One region of the Brevibacillus halotolerans genome, then DNA from elsewhere that is predicted to be linked to it. Evidence: a T-box and tRNA genes for the amino acid it is inferred to sense, from the RefSeq annotation. Region 1 holds a T-box; the other holds one or more tRNA genes.
The links. The T-box of region 1 lies ahead of trpS (tryptophan--tRNA ligase). A T-box ahead of a tRNA ligase gene usually reads a tRNA of that ligase, here a tRNA-Trp.

Region 1 (23,934 bases):
TGTAAGCGGTCGAGCTGCTCAAGCTATTGCGGAAAAATTGGCACGAGTAGCGAAACATCGTCAAGTGTTATGTATTACGCATTTACCGCAAGTAGCTTCTATGGCGGATGCCCATTTTTATATTCAAAAGCAGATGGATGAACAGGAGACCAGCACAACGGTTGTCCTCATGTCTTCGGAAGAGCGTGTGAACGAGCTTGCTCGTATGCTTGGCGGAGCTGAAGTTACAGAGAAAACAAAAGAACATGCTAAGGAAATGATTCTCCTTGGAGAAGAGCGGAAAGCTGTCAATTGAAATTGACAGCTTTTTGGTGTTATAAACAGGTGGCGTGCAGGTAACATTAAATATTAGTAAGTGAGGTGTAGCTGTAGGTGTAGGTAGGGAAGCTAGGAGTGATTGCTGGGTGATACGAAATCACAAAAGAAAATGGATTGGATCTCTGCTCTTACTCTTGACCGCGTTTATTGTTACTTCAACCCCCTTTCATGATGTAACCTCTTTACCCAAAGAACTACGGTTGTTTGAAGGTTCCCTTAGCCAATTAAAGCTTTCCGTACCTGTAATGGGAACACTAGTAAACAGTAACCCCGAAATTTTGCAAGTAAACGGAATAGAAGCCCGTGAAGTACACGTCGATTTTAGCCAACCATTGCAAGTGGCACCCAAAAAAGTAGGGCAGGCTCGTCTGCAATGGCGAGTTGGCAAGCTTCCCATTAAAGAAGTTAAGGTTAATGTGCTCCCTGATCTGAAAGTCATACCTGGCGGACAATCAATTGGTGTTAAGCTACAGACTGCTGGCGTTCTTGTAGTTGGCCATCATTTGGTTGATACAGGTAAAGAAAAAGTTTCACCTGGTGAAAAATCTGGCATTCATGTTGGAGATATGATTGTCAAAATGAATGATCTGTACATTAATGACATGAGTGAAGTCAAAAAGATTGTAAATGAAGCTGGTGCAAAGAACCAATCTATTCAACTCATGGTTGTACGTGGAAAAGAAAAGATCGTTTTGACACTTAAACCAGCACAAGACAAAAAAGATAATCAGTATCGCATGGGACTTTATATTCGTGATTCCGCAGCAGGTGTGGGTACGTTAACTTTTTATGAGCCAGAATCAAAGGCATATGGAGCTCTTGGTCACGTCATTTCAGATGTAGATACAGGACAGCCTATCGTTGTGGGAGATGGACAAATCGTGCAGGCTAGTGTTACTTCCATTGAGAAAGGGCAGAGTGGTAATCCAGGTGAGAAATTCGCCCGCTTTTACAATGAAAATGAAGTGTTAGGCAACATTTCTAAAAACACCCCGTTTGGCATTTTCGGAAAAATGTATGACAAACCCAAAAGAGCAAAGCGAAATGAACCATTGCCGGTAGCATTAGCTGAGCAGGTAAAAGAAGGTCCAGCAAAAATTTTAACAGTCGTGAATGGACAAGAGGTAGAAGAGTTTGAGATTGAAATTGTCAATGTTGTAAAACAGCATTTTCCTGCAACTAAAGGGATGATCATTAAGGTTAATGACAAGCGATTATTAGAAAAAACAGGTGGAATTGTACAAGGTATGAGCGGCAGCCCTATTATTCAAGATGGGAAAGTGGTTGGAGCAGTTACGCATGTATTCGTCAATGATCCTACTTCCGGCTATGGTTGTTTTATTGAATGGATGCTTCAGGATGCGGGTTTGACGATAAAACAACAACAATCTATGGGTCTCAAGGCGAGCTAAATGCTTGCTTGAGACCTTTTTACATTCTTGTTTTTGATGAATCAAATACGGAGGATAGCAAAAGTTCTACAGCAAATCACACGATACCCCTTCTATAAAAATCTGATCATTGGTCCTTTTACTCTTATTTGTCGAATCATCAGAGATATCATTCAATCTTTCGTCATGGGCAGGAGTTAAAAATGACCTGTCGAATAATTTACCATAAGGAATCAAGAGAAACGTACTTCTTCACAGGAAAGAAGTGTTAGATCATGCACTGTGATCGAATGCGTAAGGAGGAACGAATTTGAGTAAGATAAGCGTAGTATTAGCTGATGACAATCGTGAGTTTGTAGGTCTTCTTGAAGAGTATATTAACACTCAGAGTGATATGAGCGTAAGCGGTGTCGCTTATAACGGAAATGATGTATTAAAGATCGTCCAAGAGCGCGTTCCAGATATTATCATTTTGGACATTATCATGCCTCATCTGGATGGCTTGGCTGTATTAGAACAAATTCAAGCGATGCGACTAACACCTCAACCTAAAATCATCATGCTGACAGCATTTGGCCAAGAAGAGATTACAAAGCGCGCGGTAGAACTTGGGGCATCTTACTATATATTAAAGCCTTTTGACATGGACATTCTTGCACAGCGAATTCGTCAGATGATCGGTAGCAAGACCTCTTTTATCCCCGTAATGAAAACTTCTTCTATGATACAAAATAAAGGACGTAATTTAGATGCCAACATAACCAGCATTATCCATGAGATCGGAGTGCCTGCTCATATTAAAGGATATTTATATTTGCGAGAAGCGATTACGATGGTCTATAACGATGTTGAACTATTGGGTTCTATCACAAAGGTACTATATCCGGATATTGCTAAAAAGTTTAATACAACAGCCAGTCGTGTAGAGCGTGCAATCCGTCATGCGATTGAGGTGGCTTGGTCAAGAGGTAATCTGGATTCCATTTCTAGCTTGTTTGGCTATACGGTTTCTAATACCAAGGCAAAACCTACGAACAGCGAATTTATCGCGATGGTGGCGGATAAGCTGCGGATTGAGGCGAAGATTAGCTGAAGACGATACCTACGCTGTTTTCACGTTAAGCTAAGCGTCCTGTTCCCGTCAATTTTTACTTGTGGCTCGGTCGAGATTCCAATAAATTTTTCATCGTCATTCCAATAAAGTTGGTCTTTTCACCTCCGTATTTTTTACGTAGTTAGTCGGAAAGATCGCTTGACCCAAAGTGTCCCCGAATATTTATTGCGAATCAACTTTAACTGGAGGATAAGTTAGAAAATAGTAGAATACCTTCGCGGATAAAACTCACGATTTCATTGCGCTAGTCCTTCGGGGCTGGCGTTTTTTATTTGGATTATACTGGGGAATTTAGTGAGAGTGGTTATTGATCTACATTCAAACTGTAGAAGAGATACGGCTGGAAATGGAGAGCTATAGTCCGCATGCAGATTATGTACGTATGAATGGAGTGAGAGACCATAGTAAGTAAAGAAAAATAAATGTAAATAACTAAAAGAATAAAAGAGCCTCCCTTTAAAGGAGGCATTAGCTTAAGTTATTTGATCACATTGCTCAACCTGACAGAAACTTTGTTGTTCAGCAGCGATTGCGGCACTAGAAACTGATAAGATCATCAAGGCACTAATTCCTATAGTAAATATCTTTTTCATATAATCGATCCCTCTTAGAAGTGTAGTGATTTAATTTTCAGAAAAGGTTACCATGCACAAATCTCTTGCATATTCCCTCTAGTAGTTGGTGGGCATTTAGGATGAGGACCTACTGGACAATCCGTCTTACCATTAGGATTGCACAAAGTTGCAAAAGTAGGCTTAGGAGAAATTGTAACCAAGCCTCCAACGATTAAGGTAGCTGTAAGAAATACACCCATTAGTTTCTTCATAAAAAATGATCTCCTCTGCTGTTAAATTATGTATTAAGCATTATTTATATTATTATATTATTTTCTGTGTTTCAAATTTTTCGAATAAAAGAGCAATAATTTAATAGTATAAAATCTAAAAAAAGATAAATCGGGTGGGAGGTATCGCGATGACTATAGTATGCGGAAGACCCTACGTTTTATTTGACCCAAAGCAGACAGCGGCATTAAAGCGAACTGAACGAACGATTGTATCGTAAACGGATTGAACGAAGCTTCGGGGCGCCTAAAGATAAAGCATTAACGTTTATCACTGACCTCCACGGAAAACCGTAAGAGTATTGGACACATATAGAGGTCATAGAGATCATCGACGATTTACGCGAATAAAACGCCCTACCAAGAGGTAGAGCATGCTAAATAGTCTCGCTTATTTATCGTTGCTACAGTTTTAGGGAATAGTCAAGTAGAATAAAGAACCTCAGCTATCCTTTTATAGGGTTCTGTGGGATTGATACCTTTTAGTCATAGGTTCTATGTGTGTGACAAAATTAGGGTAATCAATTAGAAGAGAAGTCCTTCGATTTTAAATGCTACGAAATAATTAGTACAGCAGGCTTATATAAGATGGGAATAACAAACTTAATTAGTAATTATATGGTATAATCTTACTATCAAATAAGGATAATGCTTTTACTTTTGTCCTAAAATTAATCAAATTTTCAAGGGGAAGCGTATATGTCTATATTCAATAAATTATTTGGTCAAAAAAGGACAATCCAAAGTCCGACATTTGTTAAGGATTTCTCAAAAGATAATCCTCAGCTTTCTGCCCTTAATGAGCTTTTAAACAAGGTTGCAGATGGAGAAAAGAAGGATTACATTGAGAGGGATATTAAGTCTCTTACATATGGACTTGCTGGCGAGAATAATGTCTACTTTGAACTAAAAAATTCATTCCTGCCAATTTTGTGTTTACACGATGTAAGGGTAGAGTATGAGGATTATGTTGCTCAGCTTGACTTCGTTGTCATTTCTAATAAGTTTATCTGTATTTTAGAAACGAAGAAATTAAGTGGAAATATCTCGATTGACCAAGAAGGTAACTTTGTAAGAACCATAAAACTTAGATATGGAAAAGAAATTGTAGAGGGAATTTATAGTCCTGTAACTCAAAATGCAAGGCATATCGATATTATAAAACATGTCTTGTCAAAAGAATTGAAAATCAGCAATATACCAATTTTATCTCTTGTAGTCATGGCTAATCCCAAAACCATTATTAATAAATATAGTTGCCCTGCTGAGATAGAAAACTCAATTATCAAATACGATCAAATTAAAGCAACGCTGGAAAAATACCAGAATGATAAATCAAATACATATGACTTAGCTGAGAAGGATATGTATGCAATTTCAAATTTGCTAGTCAGGCTACATACACCAAAGCAGATGGATTTCGTTGCAAAATATCGGTTTTCGCAAGAGGATTTTCAAAAGAGGGATGAAACTTTACTTCGTGAAGAACTAAAATCGTACAGGCTTCAAACTTCAAGAGAAGAGAACATCAAGGCTTACTACATCTTCAATAATAATGAGATGGAAGATATGATAGCGAAATATCCGAGAACCAAAGAAGAGCTACTTACTGTTAAAGGCTTTGGACAAGTTAAAGTTGAAAAATACGGCGAGCGAATATTGAATATTTTTAATGGCTAATTGGATTATTATTACAATAATTTACTATCAAAAGCCAGATCAGGCTCATTTAAAAAAGAAACATTACACTGTTTTTTTTGATGGTTTACTGATGGTGAAAACTTGATTATGTATAATATTTACAAAAAGGATTGTTTTACAACAGCTCCACATTTGTTACACATATTGGACGGACATCTCGTTGTACTTCGTCTACTAAATTTGTGGACGCTTACACGCTATTTTACGATGAAAAGAGGGCGGGAATTACTTGACGACCGCCCTCTTCTTCATATTGATAGACAATAAAACTTGGATAAGTTATCTTCTGTGATGGAAATGTAAACAATCTCGAAATTCTCGATGACATCTTCTGTTGCATCGGACATTATCGTGTCCGAACATGTGGTGACAGCGTCTTTCGCATCTTCGCCATTCTCTGATACATCTCTCACGGTGGTCAGGATGCCGTGGTACGAATGGGTCAAATTGGAAATACGGATCATCGTATGGATTCACATACCCGTCGTAATATACTTGTTGAATAATTGGCTTCTTACTTTTTCTTTTCATGTTTTTACCCCCCCACTTTGGAAGTAATATGTTCTTTATAGTAAATGACGCTATGCCCTGTCCTGACTAAACGAATTAACGGGGTGTTTCACCCAAATACTTGTAGTGATGACGTTCGCCTAGGCTCTGTGTATTACATGATCTACTATCACTGTCCTATCTATAGATCTTATCCCTTTTTTGGGGGCTTATCTCTGTTCGGTCGAAAAGAGTAGGTGTTACTCAGTTGAGTTAATCCCAGTCCCAAATGAATATCTATGCAATGTGAAAAGCACCCAGCTACTTTTTGCTGAGTGCTTCTTTTCACGGGTGTTAATGGTCTATCTTTTTATCTGATGGGAAGAAGGGATTTAAAAGCCCTTATCATGCACCTGTCCAAACATCCTTTACATATTGTTCATCCCGTTGAAGCTTATCGAGCCAAGCTTGGGCTTCTTCTTTGCTTACCGAATGAATTGCTTGATAGGATGAAATCAGCGTGGCTTCCACATCAGGAGCCATTCGACTCCCATCCCCACATACATAAAGTCGAGCTCCCTGATCTAGAAGACGAATCAACTCTTGTTCATTTTGTTTCATGAGATGCTGAACATAGGTTTTCGGCTGGCCCTCTACTCGTGAAAAAGCGGTATGAATGGTCACGATACCTTCTTTTTCATATTGCGCAAACTCTTCTTGATACAAGTAATCCTGTTGCGGATGGCGGGCACCAAAGTAAAGATGGGCTTCACCAAGCTGTTTTCCTTGTTGCTGATAGTGCTTTCGTGCCTGAAGAAATCCCCGGAATGGTGCAACCCCGGTACCAGGTCCGATCATGATAAGAGGTGTTTCTGTATTTGTAGGTAGCGTGAAGTGAGATTCTGGTGTGCGTACAAATATAACAACAGGATCATTTGGCTTTAGATCGGCTAGATAATTTGAGGCAACACCTCGATACTCCCCATGCCCACTCCAGGCTGGGCCGCGCACTACGCTCACCGTTATGCTAGTACGATCTGGCAAGAGATGAGGGGAGCTGGAAATGGAATAGTAACGAGCTTTTAAAGGTGGAAGAAGCTCTAAAAAGCGTTCGAAAGGTAATTCACAGGCGGGATACTGTTCCATAAGATTAAACATGGATATGCGTTTATTCATTATATTGGTTTTGTAGGTATCCTCTTCAAGTAAGGCTTCCAATTCCCGTTTATGAGGTGGGCAGGTTGTATAAGCAGCAAGTTCGCGTAGTTGAGCACGGGTTGCTGCTTCCTGTAATTCTACGCTATGACTTAGCAGATCATATACACTTACCGGACGATCCAGCGGAAGATGCGCTGCACTGCGTCCACTGCCACTAAGAATTAGATAATCGTTACCATTCAAACCAAACCGATGTACAATACGTTCCACTAGCTGAGGACAGTTTTTGGGCAGAACACCTAAATGATCCCCCTCGTGGTAATGGACTCCTGCTGGAATAGCTATCTCGATATGACGAGTGCTACGTTCGCTAGTTTCTCCCTGAAGCTCTCTATTCTCTGTAACGTACGAACGAAGAGCATCATAGGACTCAGCGAGTGGAACTCCCGCAATTCCATTAACATATTGAACAGAAAGCGTGCTGCGCTCTCGCTCCCGATTTTCGTTGATCTTGAGCCCTAAAGCGTTCATGACACTAGGCCACAATTGATGACGCCAATCCTCAAGTTGTTTCTCAAAATCTCCGCTAGCGTCACCCTCTCCCTGCTTCATTAGCCGTGTCGCACCTTTTGTTTCGAGCTGCTTATCAATCAGGTGAGGAACCTGCTGGTATGTGCTGGCCCAATTATGGTCGCCACATCCGAATACAGTATAGTTGACCCCTGTAAATTCTCCAGGCTCTGCTTCTTTTAGCCATTGTACAAAGTCTTTGGCATTACTCGGTGGTTTTCCGTTATAAGAGGAGGTAATAATAAATACGGCTCCTTCTTTGGGTAGCTTACCTAAATAATCATTTAAAGGAGCAACCTTGCTCTTGAATCCTTGGAAACGTGCATCCTCTGCAAGTTCTCTTGCAATCCCCTCTGCAGTGCCAAGATTGGAACCATATAGCACTAGCAAGGGCGTATTATGTGCGTCAACGGTGGTAGAGGTTGTTGGCTGCGCTTGTGTTTTTTCGCGTTCCTTCTCTTTTCCGGTAATTTGAAAGGAGAGTTCATTCGTGCGTAAACGGACACGTATGGAAAAGCCTTCAGGTTTTAAAGTTAGTGTTTCTTTAATTTTTAGCTGATAATGATTATGGTCAATGATGTCAAAGTACTTTAAAATCATACCAAGTACTAAGGTCGCCTCTTGAAGCGCGAATTGCTGTCCTATGCAGGCTCGCTGCCCGTTTCCAAATGGTTTATACGCATCATAGGGGATTTGACTAGGGTCTTCAAAGCGCTCAGGGCGAAACTCCTCGACATTATCTCCCCAGACGCTTGTATCCCGATGAAGTGTAGGAATGAGTACATTGACACTTTCGCCTTTTTTCAAAGGATATTTTCCATCCAGCAGTGTGTCTTCCTTCGCGTAAAGAGAGAAGGCAGGAGCTGTTGGCCACAGACGAAGAGACTCATTTAAAATCATCGATATGTACGTAAGATTTCGCACTTCAGTATAAGTTGGAGTAGAACCAGTTAAGACACGGTCTACCTCTTCATATGCCTTTTGAAGCTTATCCGGGTTCTTTAATAGAAAGTATAAAGCAAAGGATAAGAGACCGCTTGTGGTTTCATGACCAGCAATTAAGAAAGTAATAATCTGATAGCGAATATTTTCGTCATCCAAGCCTTCGCCCGTTTGGGGGTCTTTTCCCTTTAGCATATGGGAAAGTAAATCGTTTGCATCATGATCCTCGTGCTCTTTACGTTCTGCTATTATTTTATCCACAAGGGTAAACATGGCTTGTATATCATGTTTAAATTGACGTTTTGTAATAACCATCAATTTATCTTTAATTTCTAGGCGCTGTAGCTGGCTCATTGCTTCATCCAGCGCACGAACCATGCTGGTAATAAAGGGATGCGGTTGTTCTCGATAAAAGCTATTAAACCGATAATTAAAGCCGCACAACCCAATGGTATCCAAAGTAAGCCTTGTCATATCCTCAGGTACGTCAATGCTTTCATCCGGGTTAAGGCGCGCCCATTTCTGGATAAGCTGTACAGCAATGTCTACCATCATGGAATGGTACCCTTGCATGGCTCTTTGGCTAAAGCTTGGGAGCAGGATATTATGAGCTTTTTGCCAATTGGGCTCATCCGTTGAGCTAGTAAACAGACCATCGCCTGCAAATGTTCTTACTTTTTGCAAGGGAGGCCATACATTCTTATCAAAACGGGATTCATCACAAGCCTCTGCTACCAACTTATGATTGGAAATATAGATGCTAACGCGGCCTCCAGGGTATTCCAGCCGGAAGATAGGACCAAGTTCATTGGCTAGCTTCATGATGGATTGAATTGGCATCTCTGGATTGATTAAAGGTAAATTTCCAAGGGGACCAAAGGTTTTTGGTTGCGGAATGTTTTGTAAGTGAGAAATCGTAATCAATCCTCTCTAATACATATTTCTTGATGACTCTCGCATCCTCTTTAGAGATTTCTACCTTATTTTTACAAGGATTGTCTGGTTTTATTCGGTTTGTAAGGAAAGATTACAAGTAATAAAATAACGTCTAAAAAATTAGAGAAACGAAAGCTCTGCAAGAAACGGGCTTTTTACTCGTCTGTTAAGAGTTATTTCATATACAAAGGGAGAAGATGTAAGCTATGACTGCTACAATAGGTTCAATTGTCGATATAAAAGGAATCAAGGTAGGTCATCAACAAGATGAGGAAGCACTGACAGGCTGTACCGTACTTCTAATGGAGGAAGGTGCAGTATGCGGAGTCGACGTTCGTGGCTCAGCTCCAGGTACCCGTGAGACTGATTTGCTTTCACCGATCAATAAAGTAGATCAAGTCCATGCGATATGCTTGTCTGGGGGAAGCGCGTTTGGCTTGGATGCAGCTAGTGGGGTAATGCGTTATTTAGAGGAGCAGGGAATTGGACTTGATGTGAAAGTTGCAAAAGTGCCGATTGTACCAGCAGCAGTATTATTTGATCTTGCTATCGGGGATGCTTCGATCCGACCTACCATGGCTATGGGCTATGAAGCGGCAAAGCAGGCGAGTGAACAGGTGTTTGCTGAGGGAAATATTGGAGCGGGCTGTGGAGCTACTGTTGGAAAAATGGCCGGTTTTGAACGCGCGATGAAAGGGGGGCTAGGCACGGCGTCCCGTGAGCTGGGTAACGGGCTAGTAATTGGAGCAATTGTTGCTGTGAATGCAGTTGGAGAGGTACGGTGTCCTGTAACTGGAGAAAGACTTGCAGGTGTGCGCGGGGAAAACGAGGAGTTACTAGATATCTATGATTGTATGGAAAAAGCTAGCTTTCATTTCATTCCAACTGGAGCGAATACCACGATTGGCGTAGTAGCTTGTAATGCTACCTTAACCAAATCAGAAGCGAATAAGGTTGCTCAAATGGCACATGATGGACTAGCCCGCACAATTTATCCCATTCACACCATGCATGACGGGGATACGATATTTGCGATTGGAACAGGAGAAGTACAGGCTTCTGTGGATGTAATCGGTGCATTAGCAGCAGAAGTACTGGCAGAAGCGGTTGTAAGAGCGATAAAGGCAGCGGAGCCAGCAGGTACGATTCCATCTTACCGGAGTCGACAAGGTGAGAAAGCAGAAATGATATTTTGATGAGATGAAAATACTCATTAAAGGAGCGAAAGGTTTATGTTAAACCTATCCAAAAAAGGATCACCTATCGTAACCTGTAACTAAAAAAGTGCAGTGTAATTTTGTCATTTTTATGAAATGTTATCAATCTTTCATTTAGGAAAAGCTTCAATAACCAAGCACACTGACTTTGTCTTTGTGCTATTTGGCTTGCTTTACATCAAGCTAAATCGTTATGAAATAAGCCTTTATGCTCTTTTCTCCATAGCTAGTCCTATACATCCTACCAGTGAATTTTTTATGCAATGGCAAAAATGGTACGTGTAAGTGAAAAAAGACTTGATTTTTTTAACATATAGAAATTAAAGCTTTTGTGATTTCATACCGATACTAGGGATAGCGCCCTATTTTACATATTTCTAGAAGCAGGGAAAAGAAAGAGAGGGGAAAGAGTTGTTTTCCAACATGAAAATATCTACTAGGAATTTATTGTTTACAGTTCTTAATACTATGTTGATCGGTGCTGTATTAATCCTAGCAAGTTTCGTTATTCAAGGGCAAGTCCTTATTGAAATGCTAGAAAAAGATACGCGAGCCTTGTTACAGTCACAATCTGTACATGTTTCTGCGGAAGACATAGATGAGGCTGTTAGAAATCCTGATTTGAATGCTTCCATCCAGAAGAAACTGACAGAGGGGCTTGACCAGATCAGTAAAGAGCATCCTCAGATTAAACAGGCGTATGTTTTTGGAGTGGAATTGAAAGAGGGAAATCAGACTTCTATTATTGCTCAGCCAACTCCAATTCACGAGTTTATGAAATCAGAAGGAATTAAATTGGGAGATATGCTCCCTCAGCCAGACGTCATTGTGAAGGGAGTTCAGAATCTTGTCAATGCCAAACAAGATACGATAACTTCTATTTATGATGATGAGTTAGGTACTTGGATCTCGGCTCTTCATCCAATCATGGACAACAGTGGAAACGTTGTTGCTTATTTTGGTATGGATGTTGATGCTAGTATGGTGACCAATGGGCAGGACGCGCTATTGCTGAACTCTTCCATATTGCTGTTCTTTTTGCTCCTTATCAATGTAGTTTTCCAATATTTGATTGTGAATCGTACCTTTAAACCCATTCAAGAGCTTATGCGTGGTATTAATGAAATGAGCAGAGGAAATTTAGATGTTCGTTTGCGCGAAGGAAAGGACGAGTTGGGTCAGGTAAATAACAAATTTAATCAAATGGCAGAAAATATGCGCACGATTATGATGACGATCCGCGAATCCTCGAATCAGCTAGTGAAAAACTCACAGCAATTACATACGATTATGGAAGAAAATAATCAGCATGCTACAACCATTACAGATAACATCCAAGAAATGTTCCAGCACACCAATCTGCAAAATATAGCTACAACAGAATGTGTGAAATCGTTGGATGAGATGGTGGTTAGTGTTGAAAGCATCGCCAATAATTCAACAGAGGTTCATCACACATCTTTGAACATGAAAGATCAGGCAGAGTCCGGTCAATACTCTGTCACTAAAGTGGCAGATCAAATGCAGCTCATTCAGTACTCTGTAGAGGAATCTGAAAATATTATTGATGTTCTACAATCTCAGTCAGGTAAAATTGGTGAGATTGTCAAAATGATTTCCGAAATTGCAAACCAGACGAATTTACTTGCTTTAAATGCAGCTATTGAAGCCCAACGAGCAGGTGAACACGGTCGAGGCTTCTCAGTTGTTGCAGATGAGGTACGAAAACTAGCGGAACAATCTAAGCAATCGGCAGAAGAAATCAGCCAGCTCATCAAAGAGATTCAGGAACGTACAAATACAGCAGTAATCTCTATTCGCCAAGGTTCTGCGCACGTGTTGGATGGTGTGAAAATCGTGCAAGAAACAGGTGAGATATTCCGCCATATGGTTCAGGCGAGTACAGAGGTATCCGACCGTATGCAAGAGGTATCTGCTTCCACGCAACAAATGGCAGCTGAAACAGAAGAGGTTACCTCTGTGGTAAAACAAGTATCGGAGAATGCACGTAAAAACACAAAATCAGCAGAAAACATCCAGGTCAAGTCAGATAATCAGTTAGCTTCTTACCAAGAAATTTTAGTTTCTGTTGACGGATTAAGTAAAATAGCGCAGGAGTTAGATAGCGCGCTATCCCAACTTAAATTAGAAGAACACAAGTAGGTTTTCATTTCTAAGAGAGTGTTGGGTCGTCAGCAGAATGCTAATATGGAGTACAAAAGAGGAGAGATCAGATGCTGGTCTCTCTTCTTTTTTCACCTTTTCATATTTTATTAGGAGGCAGGAGTTTATCATGCACAATACACCAAGATACGAACCTATAACGTTCCCACTAGACAATAATCGCTTCGGTCAGTTCACAGATACGGTGACTACAAGAAGCTCGTATGATTTGACTCCATATATGACAAAGTTATGGGAAAAGGGACAGGAAATTCATCTATTGGCTTTGTACATCATGTGGCTGCACAGAGTCAGCGGAACCCAGCAGATTACGTTGGGTACTCTTAGTCAGGAGAAATGGGTACCAGTAGCTATAAATGTTCAACAAGGAATGAACTATAATGATGTACTAGATCAGGTTGAACAAGCTTGGAAGCATGGAACAGAAGATGCTGATGCTTCTTATTCGTTCGATCAATTCCCAAGCACGTTTTGTCTGCAACAAGACTCACTCATGCAGATTGAAGCACATACAGCTGCTCCCCTACATGCTGGGATCATCGTAAACAAAGCAAAAGCTAGCTGGGAAATGTATTATGATTCCAACAGCTTCCGTCAACAGACAATTGATCGATTTATGGAACAAATGGAATGTTTAGCAGAACAAGCTGTGCTGCATCCGCAGACAAGCTTTACTGCTTATCCCATGCTATCTGAAATGGAACAGAAACTGTATCAATCCATGAATCAGACGACAGAAGCATTTCCAGCAGAAAAGACGATTCTGGATGTCTTTCAAGAGGTAGTAGAAGCGCATGGTGAGAGGCTTGCCTTACAGACTGATGAGACTAGGTATACGTATAAACAAGTAGATACGGCATCTAATCGGGTAGCTACAATGCTACAACAGCATGGGATTAAGCCAGGGCAATATGTTTCTTTATTTATGGAGCGAAGTATCGAAGCCACCATAGCCGTACTTGGGATATTAAAAGCGGGCGCAGCTTATGTTCCATTAGACCCGCATCATCCGCAAGAACGTAATGCCCATATTATTCAGGAAACGAATTCTCATGTAGTTCTTTCTAGTCTTGCCTATCGAGATTTAGTGGTACAAGCTATTCCGAAAGCACAGGTCTTATGGATGGAAGACATTGAAATATATTCTGATACAGCGATAAAACCGGCTATTACGCCGTTGCATCCAGCCTATGTCATTTTTACCTCGGGGTCCACAGGAACGCCCAAGGGAGTTATTTTGCACCATCAGGGGGTAGTGAATTACGGGCTTGCTGTTAGAAAAATGATGAACGTAACAGAGCAGGATATCTTCACACAATTCATCACGTTTAGCTTTGATGCATCCGTTCATGAGTTATTTGGAGGCTTATTAAACGGCGTTACCTTACATTTTTTAACGAAAGAAGAAAGAATGGATTCGATTTCGTTTGCAAGAGCAGTCAAGCGTGTAGGAGTTACGTGCATTCCCGGCATTCCTGCTGCCTTCTTTAACCAATTAGTTAAAACGTTGCCAAGCACAGAAGCAGACTGCTTCGCTACAGTAAAAAGCATAGGAGTAGGCGGAGAGCTTCTAGCGGGCGAGGTTGTTCGTTCCTTTCAGGCTAAATTTTCGAGTGATACGATCATTTACAATTTGTACGGGCCGACTGAATGCACTGTGACATCTACGTATCATGCTGTGACTAAACCAGTGAAAGCTGATACGACCAGCATCCCGATTGGAAAGCCTCTTGCAAACTATGAAATATATCTGGTTAACGAATCGTATCAACTGTGCCCGATTGGTGTTCCAGGAGAAATTCTGATTAGCAGCGTAGGAATTTCGCACGGCTATCTGCACATGCCTGAGAAAACGAAGGAAGCCTTTATTTCAGACCCCTTCACACCAGGATCAGGAAAAATCTTTTATAAAACAGGTGACCTGGGACGCTTGCTAGAAGATGGAGAGGTAGAGTATTTAGAACGTAAAGATTTTCAGGTCAAAATTCGTGGGCATCGAATTGAAATAGGAGAGATTGAGGAGCGATTAGCTACGTATCCTGAGATACAAAGCGTAACAGTTATTGTGAAAAAGGACCATGATAATCAGAATACATTGGTCGCTTTTTACACAACAAATACACAGCAGGAGATTGATCCGGCGCTTTTACAAGCTTTTTGCTCGCAGAAGCTGCCTCCTTACATGATTCCAGTGCAATTTGGTTATCTATCGTCTATGCCTATTGCACCAACCGGTAAAATTGATCGAAAAAAGCTAGCTACTATTGAGCTAAAACCGGTGATAAGAACACAAACGTATATCGCGCCCAAAACGGAGGTTGAGCAGGAAATTGCCCGAGTATGGGAAATAGGATTAGGAGTAGAGCGTGTAGGTGCAAATGATAATTTTTTTGAAATAGGAGGACATTCTCTTAAAATTATAGAGATATTAGTTGAAATAAAGCCAAAATATCCACTGCTAAAAATTAATGACTTCTTCACACATCCAACTGTCCAAGCATTAGCGCATCGAATTGAAGAGCTGAGTCAAGAAGAGCAGAACACAGAACGCACTGATTCTGGGCTGCTTGAGAGTAATTTACAAACAGAAGAAGTCCTTGCTGAATATCCAGAGCGTTTACAAACGACCAAAAAGGTTCTAAGACGCGGTCAGCATACATTTTTACTAACGGGGGCGACAGGCTATCTTGGTTCTCATTTGTTAAATGAATTGCTGCAAACAGCATCGGGCACAATTTATTGCTTGGTACGTGGGGAAGATGTTCAGAGTGCTACAGAACGTTTATATCAAAATTATTCCTTTTACTTTGGAGATAAGCTGAGTAGACAGCTTCATTCACGTGTGAGGGTGATGATAGGTGATTTGCAGGAAGTGCGCTTGGGATTAGGCAAAGAGGATTGGCATGAGCTTGTTCAAAATATTGATGCCATCATGCACTGCGGAGCGGATGTAGCTCACTTTGGTGACTCTCAGCATTTCTATCGAGTAAATGTACAAAGCACGGAGACGTTACTTGATCTGGCCAGGGAAAAACAGGGTATTCATTTTCACTATGTTTCCACGATCGGTATTCCTGAAGAACTGTCTTATGCAGGGAAATGGCACGCATTGCGCAATGCAGACCAAGTGGACTATTCCATTGTGCTAGACAATCATTATATCAATAGCAAATGGGAGTCAGAGAAGCTGGTGATGAGAGCTTTTGAACAGGAAGGTATACCAGTGACAATCTATCGTGCTGGTAATTTGAGTAGCCATTCGTTATCTGGTGCATTTCAACGAAACATGGAAACAAATGCGATGTATCGGATGTGTCGGGCGATGTTTTTGCTGGGAGTTGCCCCACATGTTGATTGGCTAGTAGACTTCACCCCTATTGATTTTGCAGGAAAGGCGATTGCTAACCTTGCATTACAAGAGGAAGCAGTCGGAGCCGTTTTCCATATTGTTAATCCAGAACAGATTCCGTATGTGGAGCTATTGGAGCATTTTCAGTCTTTTGGCTATCAGCTGAGTCTGGTTTCCCAACAAGAATATGAGCAATGGCTATTTGATGGAACGAAAAAAAATCGGGAAGGGATGGAGCTAGCTATTACGCAACTGGAGGGAGATGGCGCACGTGATTCGAATGTTCGATTTGCATGCCCTAAAACAACAGCCCTATTACAAAAGCTCCAGATTACATGCCCAACACCGACGAAAGCATATTTCCAGGCGATGGTGAGGTATGCAATAGAAAATGGATATTTCCCAATGCCAACACTTGCAGAGCCGATTTGCTAACAAGGTTGTGCTCCGTCAATCATCCTCTACTTATCAGTTGGTTTAAGAATAGCTCATCAGGATTTATAATAAGCTACAGGTAATAAAAGTCGTCAGACAAACCAGGTTAGAGGTGGAATAACATGGAATTAATTATTTTAGCAAAGTTGATGCTTTCTGCTTTCCTTGGAATCGTAATTGGAATTGAGCGTGAATTAAAACAGAAGCCACTAGGATTAAAAACTAGCGTAATCATATCGGTTAGTAGCTGCTTACTGACGATTGTTTCGATTGAATCTGCCCAATTTTATGCGGAAACGTCTATGAACAATCGAACAGATCCCATGCGTTTGGCTGCACAGATCGTTAGTGGAATCGGCTTTTTGGGTGCAGGGGTCATTTTGCGCCGAAATAATGATGTTATTTCTGGTCTAACCACAGCTGCAATTATTTGGTCTAGTGCAGGGATTGGAATTGCGGTTGGCTCGGGCTTTTATTATGAGGCAGCGTTAGGAGCTGCGATGATTTTGTTCTCTGTACAGTTGCTTCCTTATTTAGTAAATATGATTGGGGTTCGAAAATTACAAGGAAAAGAATTAAAAATTCGCCTGTTCTTAGATGAGCATTCCCATATGACAGGGATCATCCAGAAATTCAAAGAAGAAGATATGAAGATTAAGAATGTCTGGTTAAAGGATGTTGATAAGCAAAGGGTACAGATGGATTTACGTCTAGTCGTGTACGATCATATTTACATTACTGACATTTATGAGATGGTCCATAATTTAAACGGGGTGGCACGTGTAGAGATTGACAGCTAGTGTGAGGTTACGTATACTGATTGATAAGTTTACAGGAATCTATACATGATCATAATGATAACAAGCGCAATGATGAAGAGGAGTATGCAGGCAAGAATGCTTAAGAGAGCTGATGGTTGGTGAAAATCAGTGCGGGAAGCTTGCAGAATGGACTTTTGAGCGTCCAGACCGATAGTGTGAACCAGAACATGGTAACACACAGGTAGGCTCTGGCGGAGCGTCTCACCGATAGAAGAGACAAGTATTCGAGCAAAGGCATGCAGAGCTAGCACTTGCTCCGATACAATTGAGCGCGCTGTGTAGACAGCGAATAAAGGTGGCACCACGGGTTTCTCGTCCTTATTTTATAAAGATAAGGATGGGAAGCCCTTTTTGTATTTCTTGTAAACAAAATAGAGGTAATCAGGACAAGGAGCGTGATGAGAATGGAAGATGGTTGGTGGTGGCTTTATCAACTGAATGAGATAAATAAACAGAGGGAGATCAATGCCTTTCATACCCCACGATCTCCGCTCTCAAAACGAAAGAGGCTGATTATCTATGAAAAATCAAAAACTGGTATCAGGTATCCGTTCTACTGGTGAATTACATTTGGGTAACTATTATGGAGCAATGAAAGGCATTGAGAAGCTTGTAAACACATACGATGCTAATTTTTTTATAGCAGATTTGCATACATTGACCACACATCCTAGCCGCGAGCATATGTCTAAAAATGCTCTAGAAGCGGCCGCCAGTTATTTGGCTGCAGGACTGAATCCTGAGCATTGTACGTTTTATACACAATCTTCTCTGTCAGCCGAGGTTGCGGAATTATCCTTATATCTAGGAATGGTCATGCCTTTAGGTGAGCTGATGAGATGTCCAACCTTTAAAGAAAAGGCGAAGAAGCATCCTGATAATGTGAATTATGGTTTAGTGGGATACCCTGTGCTGATGACAGCAGATATCCTGCTGCATAAAGGTGAAGTAGTTCCTGTTGGTGAAGATCAATTAGTGCATTTGGAGATGGCACGGCAAATTGCTAGGCGTTTCAATAATAGGTATGGTGAGGTTTTTGCATACCCGCAACCGTTGGCAGAGAATGCTGTTCGTATTCCTGCACTACATGGTCAGGGTAAAATGAGTAAATCAGACGGAGTAGATACGTATATTAGTTTACAGGATGAGCAAAGCCAGATCGCTCAGAAAGTAAAAAAGGCATACTCTGATCCAACTCGTATCTATCTGCAACAACCAGGTCATCCGAGTGTACAAGGCTGTAATGTTTATCATCTGCACACATATTTTACGAATGAGCTGGGTCAACAGCAGCTTAGAGAGCAATGCTCCATGGCATCAATCGGGTGTGTAGCTTGTAAACAGCGACTAGCTGAAAAAATCGAACAAATTGTGGAGCCATTCCGTACCCGCAAACAGCAACTTACAGAAGAACAAATAATCGATACCCTGCAACAGGGTGCCGAGAAAGCTCGGCTGTCTGCACAAAAGGTTCTTCAGGAGGTACGAAATGCCATAGGAATTCTAATGGTGTAAATTTGTGGATGATTTTATATTCTTTGTATTTACAATTATGGTATAATTATCCTGTTAGAAATCATCTTGTAACCGGAGTGAAAAAAAGACAGCTTGTTAACGACTAAAAATGTGCAGCTTGTATAAACAGATGTATAAGAAAGATAACTAATTTTTGTACTTGTAATACAAAGGAGCTGTTTACGTGAAAACGATCCCTGCGCTCAAGCATGCAACTATGGCATTTGCTGTCTGTCTAGGTCTTTGTTCCTCTCTTTTTGGTCTTTCCGAATCCGCACAAGCGGCTGGTAATTTAGAGCCGGATTATGAAGTGAAGCTATTACTGGATTCGAATAAGGTGCTATCTTCTGAGCATAAGCTGTTGCCTGATGTGCTTAAAGCGTTCAATCTGCCTGACTCCGCCATAAAAATGAATGTACAGTTTCTGGATACAGAAGACCAGGATTTGAATCATGCAGGCTGGATTAGTCGCATCCGCAAGTCGGACAGTAAAGAGCATATGGAAATCACCTATAAAAAAAGATATCCTATTGAAAACAATAACATTGATGCTGCCTTAACAAAGGCTAATAAGGAAGGCTTTGATGCTACAGACACGAATTATGAAGCGCAGGTGGAATGGGGCTACAAGCAAAAAACATTAAGTATTTCCAGAAAGAAAAAAATAAAACAATCAGGTTTTCAAGGAACACAATTGCCGTCTCTCTCAGACTCCATTAAACTACTAACCGCCAATATACCTGGAAAGCTGGATAAATGGCTGTACCCTGGATGGGGGAGTGAAAAAGTAGGACAAGCAAGAATATACGGTCCTGTTCTGGCAGAACGATACACAGGAACATGGAATGGGCTGAAGATTGATGTGGAAATTTGGCCGATTAAATCTGCTTCTGGAGGCAATTTGGATTATATTGTAGAAGCTTCCTTTAAAACTACCAACAGCAGAGAAGCTTCAGAGGAACAAAAGAGGCTAAAGGCTTACCTAGAAGAAAAGGGATGGTTTTTGCCAAAAGACTCATTGAAAACCGCTTTGATTTTGGAAAGATATTAGTTCTATCTCTATTATATCCTGACAAAAAATCCTTGAAGAGAAGCTTCAAGGATTTTTTCTTTATTATTTACTTACTTACTTTATGAACATAAACTGAATGGATTGCTTAAGCTGATTTAGCATGTCCACGCTTTCTTTAAATTCCGGGCTTTCTGGTTTCTCCAAATAAGGTGCTTCACTCGGTGTTTGCAATGCATATACCTTTCCATCCTGCATTCCTAACATCGTAAAGAGTCCTGTATCTGCATACTCATCTTTATCCCATACGGTTTTAGTAATGATGAGCACTCTGAAGAAAAATTCAGGTTTTACTGCCTTATTTTTCGGTACATATTGAAAAATAACTTCATTTGCTTTTTTTTCTACTTTGATCTTATCCTTCCGTTCAGAAGGGAGACTGATCAGAGCCTTTTGATCCTCAATCACATATGCATCCTTGCCAGTTATTGCTCCATTTTGGCTAGAGGATTTGCTTTTTACGTTCACGATCTTGTTTTTTTGATCCCATTGCACCTCTCCTCCGAGAGATTCTGCCAAACCCCGTGCAGGTACGAGTACCCGACCATTAATGATTTGAGCTTGCGCGTCCGTTTTCACTTCTTTCCCATCGACCATCACTTTGATGGCTGGAGCAGCGTAAGTCATGCCTGATACGAGCAGTGCTGTAGCTAATACGCCGCAAAACATCCCTTTTTTCCCTATCATCTTCATGTTGTGTCTGTCTCCTTTAGTGTAAATCTCTGTTTATTGACAACTTTTTAGATCTAAAGCATACAGAATATTCAAGAGAAAAAGCAAACATCAAATCTGGCTGTATTTTCCTAATATCCTGCATCTCACGAAATCTGGTCTATTCAGCATGGCTATACAAATGGTTCCTCAAGCCAGCACGACATACAACGCAAAAGAAAAATGACCCGAGTTTCCTTAAGCAGGACTCAAGTCATTTTTTTATTTTACCTATCCTGAACCACTAATTCCTGCACGAATTCACGAAGCTTCTTATTATCTCGCACACTCAGGACAGAGGCCCCTTTCACTGATGTGCCATCAATTAATTCCATCGGCGGTACTTGTGCTAAGCCGGCTATGTGGCTTTCCACACCGAGCTTTGCCAGCTTCAGCATATCGGGGATATTCAGATTTGTCTGGATGTAAGGTGCTACACTTTCCAAAATTTGCTTCATCCGCAAAAGGTTCCAGTCGGATTTCAGCTTTTCAGCGATGGCAAGCAACAGGTTACGTTGTCGCTCGGTCCGGGTGAAATCGCTCATTGCGTCATGGCGGAAACGCACGTATTGCAGCGCTTTATCTCCATCCAGCATTTGTTGCCCTTTTCGCAGATGGATGTCGTATTGGTTACCGTCGGTTTTGTCGGTGTAGTCCATGTTTTTCTCGACATAAAAATCAATGCCGCCAATTCCATCGATGAGTGATTTGAATCCTTCGAAATCGGTATATACATAATATTGAATATCAAGACCGAGCAAGTCGCCTATCGTTTTCATGGCAAGGTTAGGTCCCCCTAGTGCGAGTGCGGTGTTGATTCTTCCTTTGCCATGACCTTCGATTTCGACATAAGTATCCCGAAGAACAGACATAAGATGTGCTTTTTTCGTGGTGGGGTCAATCGTTACTACCAGCATGGAATCGGAACGCGCTTGATCGTTCTTCTTCACCCCCCGATTGTCGCCGCCCATAAGCAGAATGCTGACGCGCTCGGTGCCTTCCCATATGACAGGCTTCAGCGCGTCATTCTCCTGCTCGTCGATTAGAATGGTATCCTTTGGTTTGTCCAGACTGTCAAGTACATAGTAGGTGCCAATGAGCTGATAGCCGAAAAAAATGATGATGCTCAAAAGCAAAACTCTGAAGCTGATCAGCACGAACCTCCATGTTTTCTTTTTATGATTCTTTTGCTTTTTTTCCAAAATCCATGACATGTTGCTCCTCCAATAATCTCATCCATTTTTCGTTAATGTTCACATTGTTATTTGCGTCTGGGGATGCAATCAGTGTAGTCTGCGAATATATGATAAATAAGATGGACTTGTAATGAAGTTGTAAATTGTCGAATTTATATAAATTACATGAGCAGTGATAGATTAACTCTTTTGCAGCTGTTGATAGGGGGAATGAGTCGTTCAAGAAACAATCCAATTCCTATTTGACTTGTTGCATGTTTCACAAAGATATATATTATCTCTATAAAAATATTCTTTTATCATGTAATATCAGTAACAAAACATATAAACCATTCATGAAATGTTAGGTGATTACGAAGATGCAAAAGAAGATACTGATTGTCGAGGACGATATTCATATAGCCAAAATTATTAAAATGAATCTTACGCTCGTGAACTTTTTAACGACCGAGGTACATGACGGTCTTTCGGCACTGGAGGCGGTGAAGCGAGAGAAGTTTGATCTTATCCTGTTGGACGTTATGATTCCGAAGCTGGACGGCTTTTCGCTGATGGAAAAAATGAAATCCTACCACATACCAGTGATTTTCCTGAGCGCGAAAAACTCTGTGTATGATAAAGTCAACGGACTTAAACTAGGGGCGGATGATTACATTGTTAAGCCCTTCGAAGCAATTGAACTCTTGGCTCGAATCGAAACAGTGCTACGTAGATATGGCAAAGAAGACTCTATCATCAAGTTTCAAAACATTGAAGTGGCTCTGGACAAACGAGAGGCGACTATCCAGGGCCAACCGGTAGAGCTGACTCCAAAGGAATACGATTTGCTGGTCGTATTGCTGAAAAACAAGAACATAGCACTATCCAGAGAGCAGTTCCTTGACAAAGTATGGGGCTGCGATTTCTATGGTGAAACAAGAACGGTCGATATGCACATCAAATCGCTACGCAAAAAACTCCAGCTACATGACCAAATCAAGACGATTTATAAAATTGGGTACCGGCTGGAGGATTGATGGATGAAGTTTTGGCAGAAAATATACTTGTTTTCCATTCTTGCATTCGTTCTCATCTTTCATATTTTTTCGATAATGGTCATCGAGCGGAATCACATGAAAATGCTAGAACAGGAAATCAATAGCGCATTAAGCCAGTACATCAGCATTCATTCTAGCGTAAATGCGATCCTTCCAATTCTTCGTATCTATGATTCCGTCGATTACGAAAAAACAGTATTAACGAATATTGCCAACGAATTTGTCGAGAAGAACAGCGAGCAACGAACCTATTTGCAGATTCTAAATGATAGCAATCAGGCGATTTTCAGCAATACCGATTTCAAGATGCCATTTGAGCGTAAGGAGCTGGACAAGCTAGGTACGGATGAAATCAGATATATTTTACGAGATATTGATGAACGTACGATATTGTTTGCAACGAATATAACGTACATTAATCATAAAAGTTACGTATTCACTTACATGAAGGATCTTACGCCGGTGTATCAGGAGCGCGTAGATCAATACAGCTTTTTCGTCAAAGTGGATGTGGCCGCCTGCATTCTTTATATGCTTATTATGTATGTTGTGAGCAAAGGCCTGACGAAGCCGATCGATCGTCTAAATCGAACGGCTCGGGTTATTGCACAGGGGGATTTTTCAGAACGAGTTCAGATAACAACAAAGGATGAAATCGGCGTGCTGGCCAAAAATTTTAACGAAATGGCTTCGGTGGTCGAGGATAAAATCAATGACTTGGAGCTACACAACCAACAGAAGCAAAGGTTTATCAATAACTTTACTCACGAATTAAAAACACCATTGACCTCGATTATCGGATTCGCCAATTTTCTGAGAACAACTAAATACAAAGAAGATATATTTTTAGATGCTCTGGATGTCATTTATTCAGAAGGAAAGCGGCTAGAATCCTTTTCGTTAAAGCTGATGGATTTGGTTTTCCTAGAGGAGCACC
Region 2 (8,962 bases), on a different contig from region 1:
ATAATCAGCGTATTGCTGGTCAAGAAGTAACATCCGCCCTATTACGCCAAGAAAGATTTTATCATTATTTCAGAAAATAGATTAAATGAAGTTCGAGCGCTATGAAAGAATTTTTCATAAAAAAAGCTGCCTTTTTTGGGCAGCTTAATTTTTCTGTTAATCGCTTGTTCTTTGTTTTTTTTCTTTGTCTATTCATTCCCAGTCTTATTCATACTTCCACTAATAATTGTCTAAGCTTTAGCAAAAACACCCTGACGATTTATAATTGCTTGATATAATTCCTCAATCGTCCCTCGTTGGTCTACCTGATAGGTAGGCTCCCCACGATCCTCCATGTAATTGGTCACCAAAAATGTTTTTACACCCAATTGACTTGCTACCATGTCTTCCTGCATATGATTTCCTACCATGATGCAATCTTCTGGTGCTACTTGTAGACGCTCACATACTTCACGATAATACTCCAGATTAGGTTTTGTGAAATGAGATGTCTCATACACCGTTACCCATTCAAAATCTTCGGGTGTTAATTCAAGCCATGCCAATCTCCCGTATATAGCTTCTTTTGGAAAAACAGGGTTTGTAGTAACAGCAATACGATAACCTGCCTCTTTCGCTGCTTCCACTAATTTTTTCCCCCATGGTGATGGATTGGTGTAGTGTGATAAATTGGGAAATAGCTCCACATAAAATTTTTCAAAGATAGGCCATACATCTTCTTTCTTCGTGCCACTCTTTTTAACGAAATTCTCAATGAATATCTGTTCGTTTGTTTTATCTGCTTCCTTATTAATAATCATTGCTTTTGTTGAATCCCATAGCCAACTAATCAATTGCTTTGATTCAAAGGCATCCCCTACAAACTTAGCTAACTCTTTTAGATAGTTCTCCACGAATTGATCAGTATGCATCTCTAATAATGTTCCATCTAGGTCAAAAAAAACGGTAGTTGCCTGTGACATAACTTCCTCCCTTTGAATACCCTACCTTATATTTATCTACAGAAAAACAACAAGCTAGTTTAATCCAATCCTGGAAAGCCAATCTGCCGTAGCCCTTCAAAAGTAACAATGGCTGCACAATTAGATAAATTCATAGATCTGGTTGCGCCTCCCATAGGAATACGAACAATTTGACTAGGATCGTATCTGTCCATAATTTCTTGTGGAATGCCACTAGTTTCTTTACCCAAGATAATAAAATCGCCAGGTTGAAAAGCGATATCGCTATAAGACCTTGTCCCATTTGTCTCTACAAAGAAAAAACGATCTGTTTTATGCTCATGAACTTGGGCGAAATGATCAAAATTATCGTAGTAGCTGATATTTACTGCATGCCAATAATCCAATCCCGCTCGTTTCAGAGCCTTGTCGTCAGTTGAAAAGCCAAGTGGACGTATAAGATGCAAATGAACACCAGTAGCTGCGCAAGTTCTGGCAATATTCCCTGTATTGGCTGGAATTAATGGTTCATGTAGTACGATGTGTAAAGACATAGACGCTATCTCTCCTCTAACAAACTCATTATCATCTTATCGTAAAAAAGATAATTCCGATATGCTTGAAAAAAGCTTTTAGAAAGAAAACCCTAAAGAACAGCTTCCCCCCAATTCAAAAGAAGCAAACTACTCTTTAGGGTTCTTGACCATTCTTAGTGATTTTGTAAGTACCAAATTATTTGATAAAAAAGCACTTTTTTAGGTTTTTCTTATCTGAACCTTTGCTGTAACAACATACAAAGTAATGTTTTAATTATCGATGGCCATCACATGAAAGAAGCGATACTTAATAGCAGGTGTATAAGCTGTAGAATCTAAATACTCCCAATAGCGATACTGCGCATTAAACGTGTGCGCATTCACTAACGGAAATCCCTGCTCATCCTTTGCTACGACAATTGTATTATGATCCCATCTCCCATCCCCAGTAAAATCATAACAAATGATATCGCCGAGTTCCAATTCCTGCGGAGATTCCCTTTGTTGAGCATAAAAAGGAGCCCCTCCTTTTGCCAACAATGATTCTAGACTATTTGCAATGGCCCAACTAAAACTCCATCCCTCTTTCCGATGACGATACCACCATCCTTTGGCCCTACTATTAGTAAATATCATAGGAATTCCACCTGCATGCAAGCATTGAGAAATAAAGTTGGTACAATCATCCTGAAAATAAGGATATGCCGGGTTAGGAGTTTCCCAATACGTATTTGCATAAGCAACAGCAGCTTCCCGATTATAACGATAGGATAGAACAACAGGATGGATTTTTGAATTCACTACATCATTAGGCAAACTATTATGTGAGGAACTACCCTGCTCTTGATTATTGTTCATGGAATTTGCCAAATCAGAATCATTGCCATGAAATAACGGCATTGGCATCCCCCACACCTGTTCGAATTTCCACAGGCTTCCGTCATCAGAGATTAATTTTATCTGTTCGTTGGTCTGTATTTCATAAAACTCAAGAGGGGCAGATGGAGTCGGTCTGTAATAAATTCTCCTATGGAGAAGTCCTGATACTATAACATTTGAAGAGCACGCTGCCTCATAAATAGGTGTTAGCTTTGTATGAACCGCATGCAATGACCAGCTTTCGGGATCGTATTGTCCATTCCTCCATTGAAGCCAAGCTTCCTGCCAATACCTAATCGCTTTCTTTGTTTCTTCCGTAAGTTTCATTTGTTGGGGCAAAATAGAAAAATTCAGGCTTAGAAGTGCCTTATCTATTTCTTCGAGATATTGGTTTACCTCAGTTCTCCAAGCTTCTCCCACCATATTACGTATGCTCCCTTCCATTTCGGGATGTACGCTTCCGATCAAGCATTTTCAACGTATAGCATTCTTAATCGGGCAACTAGCATCTATTGCTAATTATATGGTTAAGAGCCTTGACCCATGAGTATGCAATCCTCACAGCATTCAGCTAGTAAACCTATAACATTGTTTCTGTTATTTATCAATCGGTAATACCCCTTCTAAAGAAAGTAATTGTTCCTTAATGGATAGCCCTCCACCATAGCCGACCAAAGATCCATCCGCTCCAATTACTCGATGGCATGGAACAAGTAACGAGACCGGATTTTTGTTGTTAGCCCCTCCTACTGCTCTTACTGCCTTATCTGAACCAATAAAACAAGCAATTTCTTTATATGAGCGTGTCTCACCGTAAGGAATCGTAAGTAATGCATTCCAAACCTTTTTCTGAAACACTGTTCCATGCAAGTCTATAGGGAAAGTAAAGGTTTTACGTTTTCCTTGGAAATAATCCCGCAATTGTTGGTGGAGCTCATGGTGTTTTTCTGGTGTAGGACGATCTGCTAAGGTATATTGCCATTTTTTTGCCCAGCTTTGGACGGCAAGCATGCTTTCCTCATCTTGTCCAAATTGGATATAACAAACACCAATTTGATTCGTAACTAAAATCAATCCCCCAATAGGTGCATCCATATAAGAGTAATACAATACATTCATCCTTACTCTCTCCTTTATATTTAGCATTGTTATGTGCTAGATATTACGGAAGCAACCTTCTAGGTATTATTGTTCGCTGTCACGTTTTTTCCTTCTAGCTTTTTTAATGCTTTTTGTATCTCTTGCAAAACAGACTCATCTTGTTCCTTGAGATTGGCTAGTTCCAATGCTTTCACTACTAACTCTCCACCAATTCGTCCTAATGCCCACGCAGAGGTTCCTCGGATAACGGGACGTAAATCTTTATTCAAAAGCTCGATTAGATCTGGAATTGCTGACTTATCTCTAAAATGTGCTAAACCCAAAATGGCATTTCTTTGTATAGGCTTTTTACCGCGCCAAGCTGCTGCTGATTTTCCAAACCTTGCTTTAAATTCCTTATTTCCAATTGTAAGTAGGGGCTTTAGCAAAGGTTTAACTAGCTCTGGATCTGGTAAAGTTTCTGGGTGATGTGTAAAGTTCATCCCTTTATTTTTAGGGCATACCGTCTGACAGGTATCACAACCATATAATCTATTGCCTATTTTTTCACGGAATTCCTCTGGTATTTCGTCCTTCACTTGAGTAAGAAACGCTACACATCTCTGTGAATTTAGTTGCCCACCTTGAACTAAGGCCTGCGTTGGGCAAGTATCCAAACAAAGCGTACAGTCTCCACACTGATCCTCTATTGGCTGATCGGATGGTAACGGTAGGTTCGTGATCATCTCGCCTAGATAGACATAAGAACCGAATTCTGGGGTAATAATGGAACAATTTTTCCCTACCCATCCTATTCCCGCTCTTTCAGCTACAGCTCGATCAGACAGGACACCTGTATCTACCATAGATTCTAAACGTACTTCTGATTCCAATGTTTGAATAAAATCGGCAAGTTGGTTCAATTTATCACGTAGAATGTGATGATAATCTCCCCCCCATGCAGAGCGGGCTAAAATTCCTCTATACGCCTCAGGTTCTGATTTGGGAAAATTGGTCATCTTGGAGGGATAGGCAATAGCAATAGCGATGATCGAACGTGCCCCCTCAAGAGTAAGCTCAGGATACACCCGCTTATCAATGTCCTTCTCTTCAAAACCTGACTCATATCCTTTTTCACGATGCACGATCAGTCTGTCTTTTAATTCTAAAAAGGGATCTGCTGAGGTAAATCCTATTTTATCAATGCCTATTTCTGCTGCATAGCGTTGAATGGTTTCTTTTATTTGTTGCCAATATGCTGTGTCTAGAGATGGCTTCACCGGTGTTTAATCGCTCCTGTGGCCAATTCGTCGCAACGATTATTCCATTCATTGTCAGCATGGCCCTTTACTTTTACATAGCTAACCTGATGAGTTTCCATGAGTGACAGAAGCTCTTTCCATAGCTCCTGATTCTCCACAGGTTGGTTTTTGCTATTTTTCCATCCTCGCTGCACCCAGCCCACATGCCACCGCTGTTGAAAACAGTTTACAACATAGGCACTATCGCTATATATCGTAACCTTGCAGGGCTCCTTAAGAACCTTTAAAGCTTCGATAACAGCCTGCAATTCCATTCGATTATTTGTCGTTTGCTCAGCTGATCCGGACATCTCTTTTTTATGTTCACCATAAAACAGAACCGCTCCCCAGCCACCTGGACCAGGATTACCCGAGCATGCTCCGTCCGTATAAATTGTTACTTCCTTCATCGTCGTTCCGTTCCCTCCTTGGTTTCTATTTCTATTGTATAAAAGGACAGAGCCCTCTACAAAAATATTTCACTGAAATCTCTTCCCTCATGTTACGTGATCTGTTACGTAAAAACAAATGATTTCCCCTTTATTCCCATGTTTGTTATTGGCTTTTCCATGATCTGATTAAACATGCTGTATGTCGTTTGAACATGTACTAAAAAGCTTATAGTGCTGACGGAATTTTATATATTTCTAAAGAGTGATATACTATTTTATAATTTTGTATTTGAAAGGAGCATTTTTCATGTACATAAACATTGATTCTAATCTGTTAGAGAAGCTTCCTGATTTTTCTTTGGGAATGATTCATTATTCGGGAATGTCCCTCTCTAGCTCTCCCAAAATGCTAATGGGTCGCATGAATTATTTTATTGAATCTCTGCGTATAGAGCATTCTCTTGAAAGCATGAAGAATATCCCTAATCTAAGCTACTGGCGTGCAGGGTTTAAAGCATTAGGTATCGATCCTAGTCGATACCGCCCTTCTTCTGAGGCGTTACTGCGCCGAATTCTACAAGGAAACCCCTTTCATTGGGTAAATTCCGCAGTCGATGTAAATAACTTTTTATCAATTACGCATTTTCTTCCTTTTGGTTTATATGATGTTCACAAGCTACAACTTCCAATACGTTGTCAATTAGGTACAGAAAATGATGTTTATTCAGCTCTAAATGGACGTGACGTTACTATGAACGGAAAAATAATCTTAGCTGATGAGAATGGAGCATTTGGTAGCCCTATTGTTGATTCTCTCCGAACCAGTGTAACAACTGACAGCACAGAGCTCATACAGATCATCTTTATTCCACCAAATATTTCACCAAACGAACAGGAAAAAATAATTGGTTCCTCAGCTAGAATGATGATCGAGATCAATGGCGGTGACATTGTTGAATCCGCCATTATTTCAACAAAGTAAATCAAAAAAGACGAATTGCCTAGGAAGCAGATTCGTCTTTTTTTGTCTCTACAGTTTGTACCGCACGATTAGGGTAAATAACATGTTCTAATAACAAAACTAATAGCACACCCACTAGGAGTCCATTACTACATAAGAAACTCAGCATAGGATGCAGAGTTCGCCACGCATCAGGAGCAACAAACATGATACCTAATCCCAATAATAAAGAACAACCTACCACAATAATCGTTCGTTCATTAAAAGGAATTCTTTTAAAATCTCGTAAACCAAATCCTAGGATTTGGGCATACGCAACAAACATAGCTGCATAGGCAACTGGTGTTGGCAAGGTTGCTAGTATATTAGAAATAGAAGGAAGAAGCCCAATTATCATCATGAAAGACATAGCTAAAATAAAGGGTAATCTAGATGCAATCCTTGTCGTTTGTATAAACGCCGCAGCAAGTGTGAGTGGTATCATTCCTACAACCCCTGCCAATCCAGATATTAGATGGGACACACCGGTAAATACTCCACCTTTATCAAAGTGTCTCTTTTCCGCCTTTTCTTCCGTTGTTTCACCAATTACTGCAATGCTAGTTATTAAATTAGTTAAAAGAATTAGAGTTGTAAGTACACATGTTATTACAATCCCTAGATCCCAATGAAACGGTCCCCAGAAAAACAACCGGGGTAAAGCTATCAAACTCGATGATTCTCTAATAGGATCTGTCCAGCCCATTAAAGCATATGTTCCCCAACCTGCTAACATTCCGATTAATACTGCAAAGCTAGCAACAGCTTTTATTTTTTGACATAGTAACACAATCATAATAATAACAATAGAGGCTAAGGCAATACTAGGAAGTACAGTAGTTGAACCATGATACCCTACTCCTAGCATCCCTTTAATAAAATTACTAGCTAGTGATATTGCTAGTAAAATCATATAGGTCCCGGTTACAGCAGGGGTAAAAAGCTTCTGCAATTTACTTATAGACTTGGTGAAGCCTAAAATTAAAAAGATTAAACCCGAGATGACCATCCCAACCTGGAAGGATTGTCCTATTTCCATTGGGGCTAAGCCCATTGTAACACCTATTTGGCCTAACATAAGAAAAATACTCCACCATAACCCTGCAGGTGCCTCCATCATAGGATATCTATGACCAATCCAACCCTGGATTAGGGAGGCTAATCCAATATAAAACAAAGTCTGTTGAATAAATAAAGCTGTTTGGGCTTCGCTTAAACCATAAGCTTCACCAATGACAATAGGCACTGCAATGCTACACGAAAGAGTTACAATAAACCACTGCACAGCTGCTGGTATTGTTACCTTCCAAGGTGGTGTACTATGTAAGCCGTACTTCACACCGTCTTCCCCCTTACCATCTTCCTATCAAATGACTCTGAATTTATTTTCGAACCAAAATAACCTGCGCTGTAAGCAGTAATATAGTAATAAAAGCAAAAATGCTTTCTTCTCTATTGAAGAAAGCATTTCCTTTACGTATGGTGCCGGTAGAGGGACTTGAACCCCCACGGTTTCCCTCACGATTTTGAGTCGCGCGCGTCTGCCAATTCCGCCATACCGGCATGTTCAATTTCAAATAACCATCTCAATTTATTGCTCTATAAATCTATCATATTTTTCTATAAAAATCAACATATATTATCAATACTTGTAGAAAAATATCAAATCGTTTGAAATGGAGGAGGTACCCGGATTTGAACCGGGGATGAGGGTTTTGCAGACCCGTGCCTTACCACTTGGCTATACCTCCATATATGGAGCGGACGACGGGTCTCGAACCCGCGACCTTCGCCTTGGCAAGGCGACGCTCTACCAATTGAGCTACGTCCGCATAAAAAATGGGGCGATCGATGGGAATCGAACCCACGAGTGTCGGAGCCACAATCCGATGCGTTAACCACTTCGCCACGACCGCCATATTAACATTATAGTGGCAGGGGCAGTAGGAATCGAACCCACGCCAAAAGTTTTGGAGACTTTTGTTCTACCATTAAACTATGCCCCTACATAATAAAGGTGGCTCGGGACGGAATCGAACCGCCGACACGAGGATTTTCAGTCCTCTGCTCTACCGACTGAGCTACCGAGCCAAACATACTTGCCATACTCTTAATCAGAAATGGCGGAGCTGACGGGACTCGAACCCGCGACCTCCGGTGTGACAGACCGGCGTGAACTCCAACTTCACCACAGCTCCATAATTTGGTTGCGGGGACAGGATTTGAACCTGCGACCTTCGGGTTATGAGCCCGACGAGCTACCGAGCTGCTCCACCCCGCGACAATAAAATATTAAAATGGTGGAGGATGACGGGATCGAACCGCCGACCCTCTGCTTGTAAGGCAGATGCTCTCCCAGCTGAGCTAATCCTCCAGATAAATGGTGACCCGTAGGGGATTCGAACCCCTGTATGACAGCGTGAAAGGCTGCTGTGTTAAACCGCTTCACCAACGGGCCAAATTATGGCGGATGGAGTGGGATTTGAACCCACGAGACGAGTTGTCCCCGCCTACACGATTTCCAATCGTGCTCCTTCGGCCTCTCGGACATCCATCCATATGGCTCCTCAGGACGGACTCGAACCGCCAGCCTACCGGTTAACAGCCGGTTGCTCCACCATTGAGCTACTGAGGAACAATGTGAAAGAATTGTTCTTTCAAAACTAGATAATGAAGTCAGCATAAAGGCAATGTGGATAAGTCCTCGACCGATTAGTATTCGTCAGCTCCATGCATTACTGCACTTCCACACCGAACCTATCAACCTCATCGTCTATAAGGGGTCTTACTAGCTTGCGCTATGGGAAGTCTCATCTTGAAGGGGGCTTCACGC

Region 2: it encodes a tRNA-Trp, which carries the amino acid that the T-box ahead of trpS (tryptophan--tRNA ligase) is inferred to sense. The anticodon was not compared.

What each region holds. Positions count from the first base shown of each region.
Region 1 is NZ_JAPTNK010000015.1:4,922-28,855, reverse strand. Features, by position in the region: gene recN (DNA repair protein RecN) at 1-295, shown strand, start outside; gene spoIVB (SpoIVB peptidase) at 405-1,730, shown strand; gene spo0A (sporulation transcription factor Spo0A) at 2,020-2,802, shown strand; gene O0550_RS17490 (hypothetical protein) at 3,464-3,649, opposite strand; gene O0550_RS17485 (HRDC domain-containing protein) at 4,367-5,347, shown strand; gene O0550_RS17480 (bifunctional cytochrome P450/NADPH--P450 reductase) at 6,263-9,451, opposite strand; gene O0550_RS17475 (P1 family peptidase) at 9,670-10,659, shown strand; gene O0550_RS17470 (methyl-accepting chemotaxis protein) at 11,104-12,843, shown strand; gene O0550_RS17465 (non-ribosomal peptide synthetase family protein) at 12,974-16,648, shown strand; gene O0550_RS17460 (MgtC/SapB family protein) at 16,771-17,448, shown strand; T-box leader at 17,509-17,792, shown strand; gene trpS (tryptophan--tRNA ligase) at 17,989-18,984, shown strand; gene O0550_RS17450 (hypothetical protein) at 19,169-20,035, shown strand; gene O0550_RS17445 (copper amine oxidase N-terminal domain-containing protein) at 20,111-20,746, opposite strand; gene O0550_RS17440 (LCP family protein) at 20,992-21,978, opposite strand; gene O0550_RS17435 (response regulator transcription factor) at 22,320-22,976, shown strand; gene O0550_RS17430 (sensor histidine kinase) at 22,980-23,934, shown strand, end outside.
Region 2 is NZ_JAPTNK010000001.1:63-9,024, reverse strand. Features, by position in the region: gene O0550_RS00105 (HAD family hydrolase) at 231-962, opposite strand; gene O0550_RS00100 (tRNA (cytidine(34)-2'-O)-methyltransferase) at 1,022-1,495, opposite strand; gene O0550_RS00095 (amidase domain-containing protein) at 1,748-2,779, opposite strand; gene O0550_RS00090 (methylated-DNA--[protein]-cysteine S-methyltransferase) at 2,954-3,475, opposite strand; gene queG (tRNA epoxyqueuosine(34) reductase QueG) at 3,535-4,716, opposite strand; gene rnhA (ribonuclease HI) at 4,713-5,147, opposite strand; gene O0550_RS00075 (B3/B4 domain-containing protein) at 5,437-6,111, shown strand; gene O0550_RS00070 (purine/pyrimidine permease) at 6,131-7,468, opposite strand; tRNA gene O0550_RS00065 (tRNA-Leu) at 7,610-7,692, opposite strand; tRNA gene O0550_RS00060 (tRNA-Cys) at 7,807-7,880, opposite strand; tRNA gene O0550_RS00055 (tRNA-Gly) at 7,886-7,961, opposite strand; tRNA gene O0550_RS00050 (tRNA-His) at 7,970-8,045, opposite strand; tRNA gene O0550_RS00045 (tRNA-Trp) at 8,062-8,135, opposite strand; tRNA gene O0550_RS00040 (tRNA-Phe) at 8,148-8,220, opposite strand; tRNA gene O0550_RS00035 (tRNA-Asp) at 8,251-8,327, opposite strand; tRNA gene O0550_RS00030 (tRNA-Met) at 8,334-8,410, opposite strand; tRNA gene O0550_RS00025 (tRNA-Val) at 8,428-8,503, opposite strand; tRNA gene O0550_RS00020 (tRNA-Glu) at 8,511-8,587, opposite strand; tRNA gene O0550_RS00015 (tRNA-Ser) at 8,594-8,686, opposite strand; tRNA gene O0550_RS00010 (tRNA-Asn) at 8,690-8,764, opposite strand; partial or broken rRNA gene O0550_RS00005 (23S ribosomal RNA) at 8,822-8,962, opposite strand, start outside.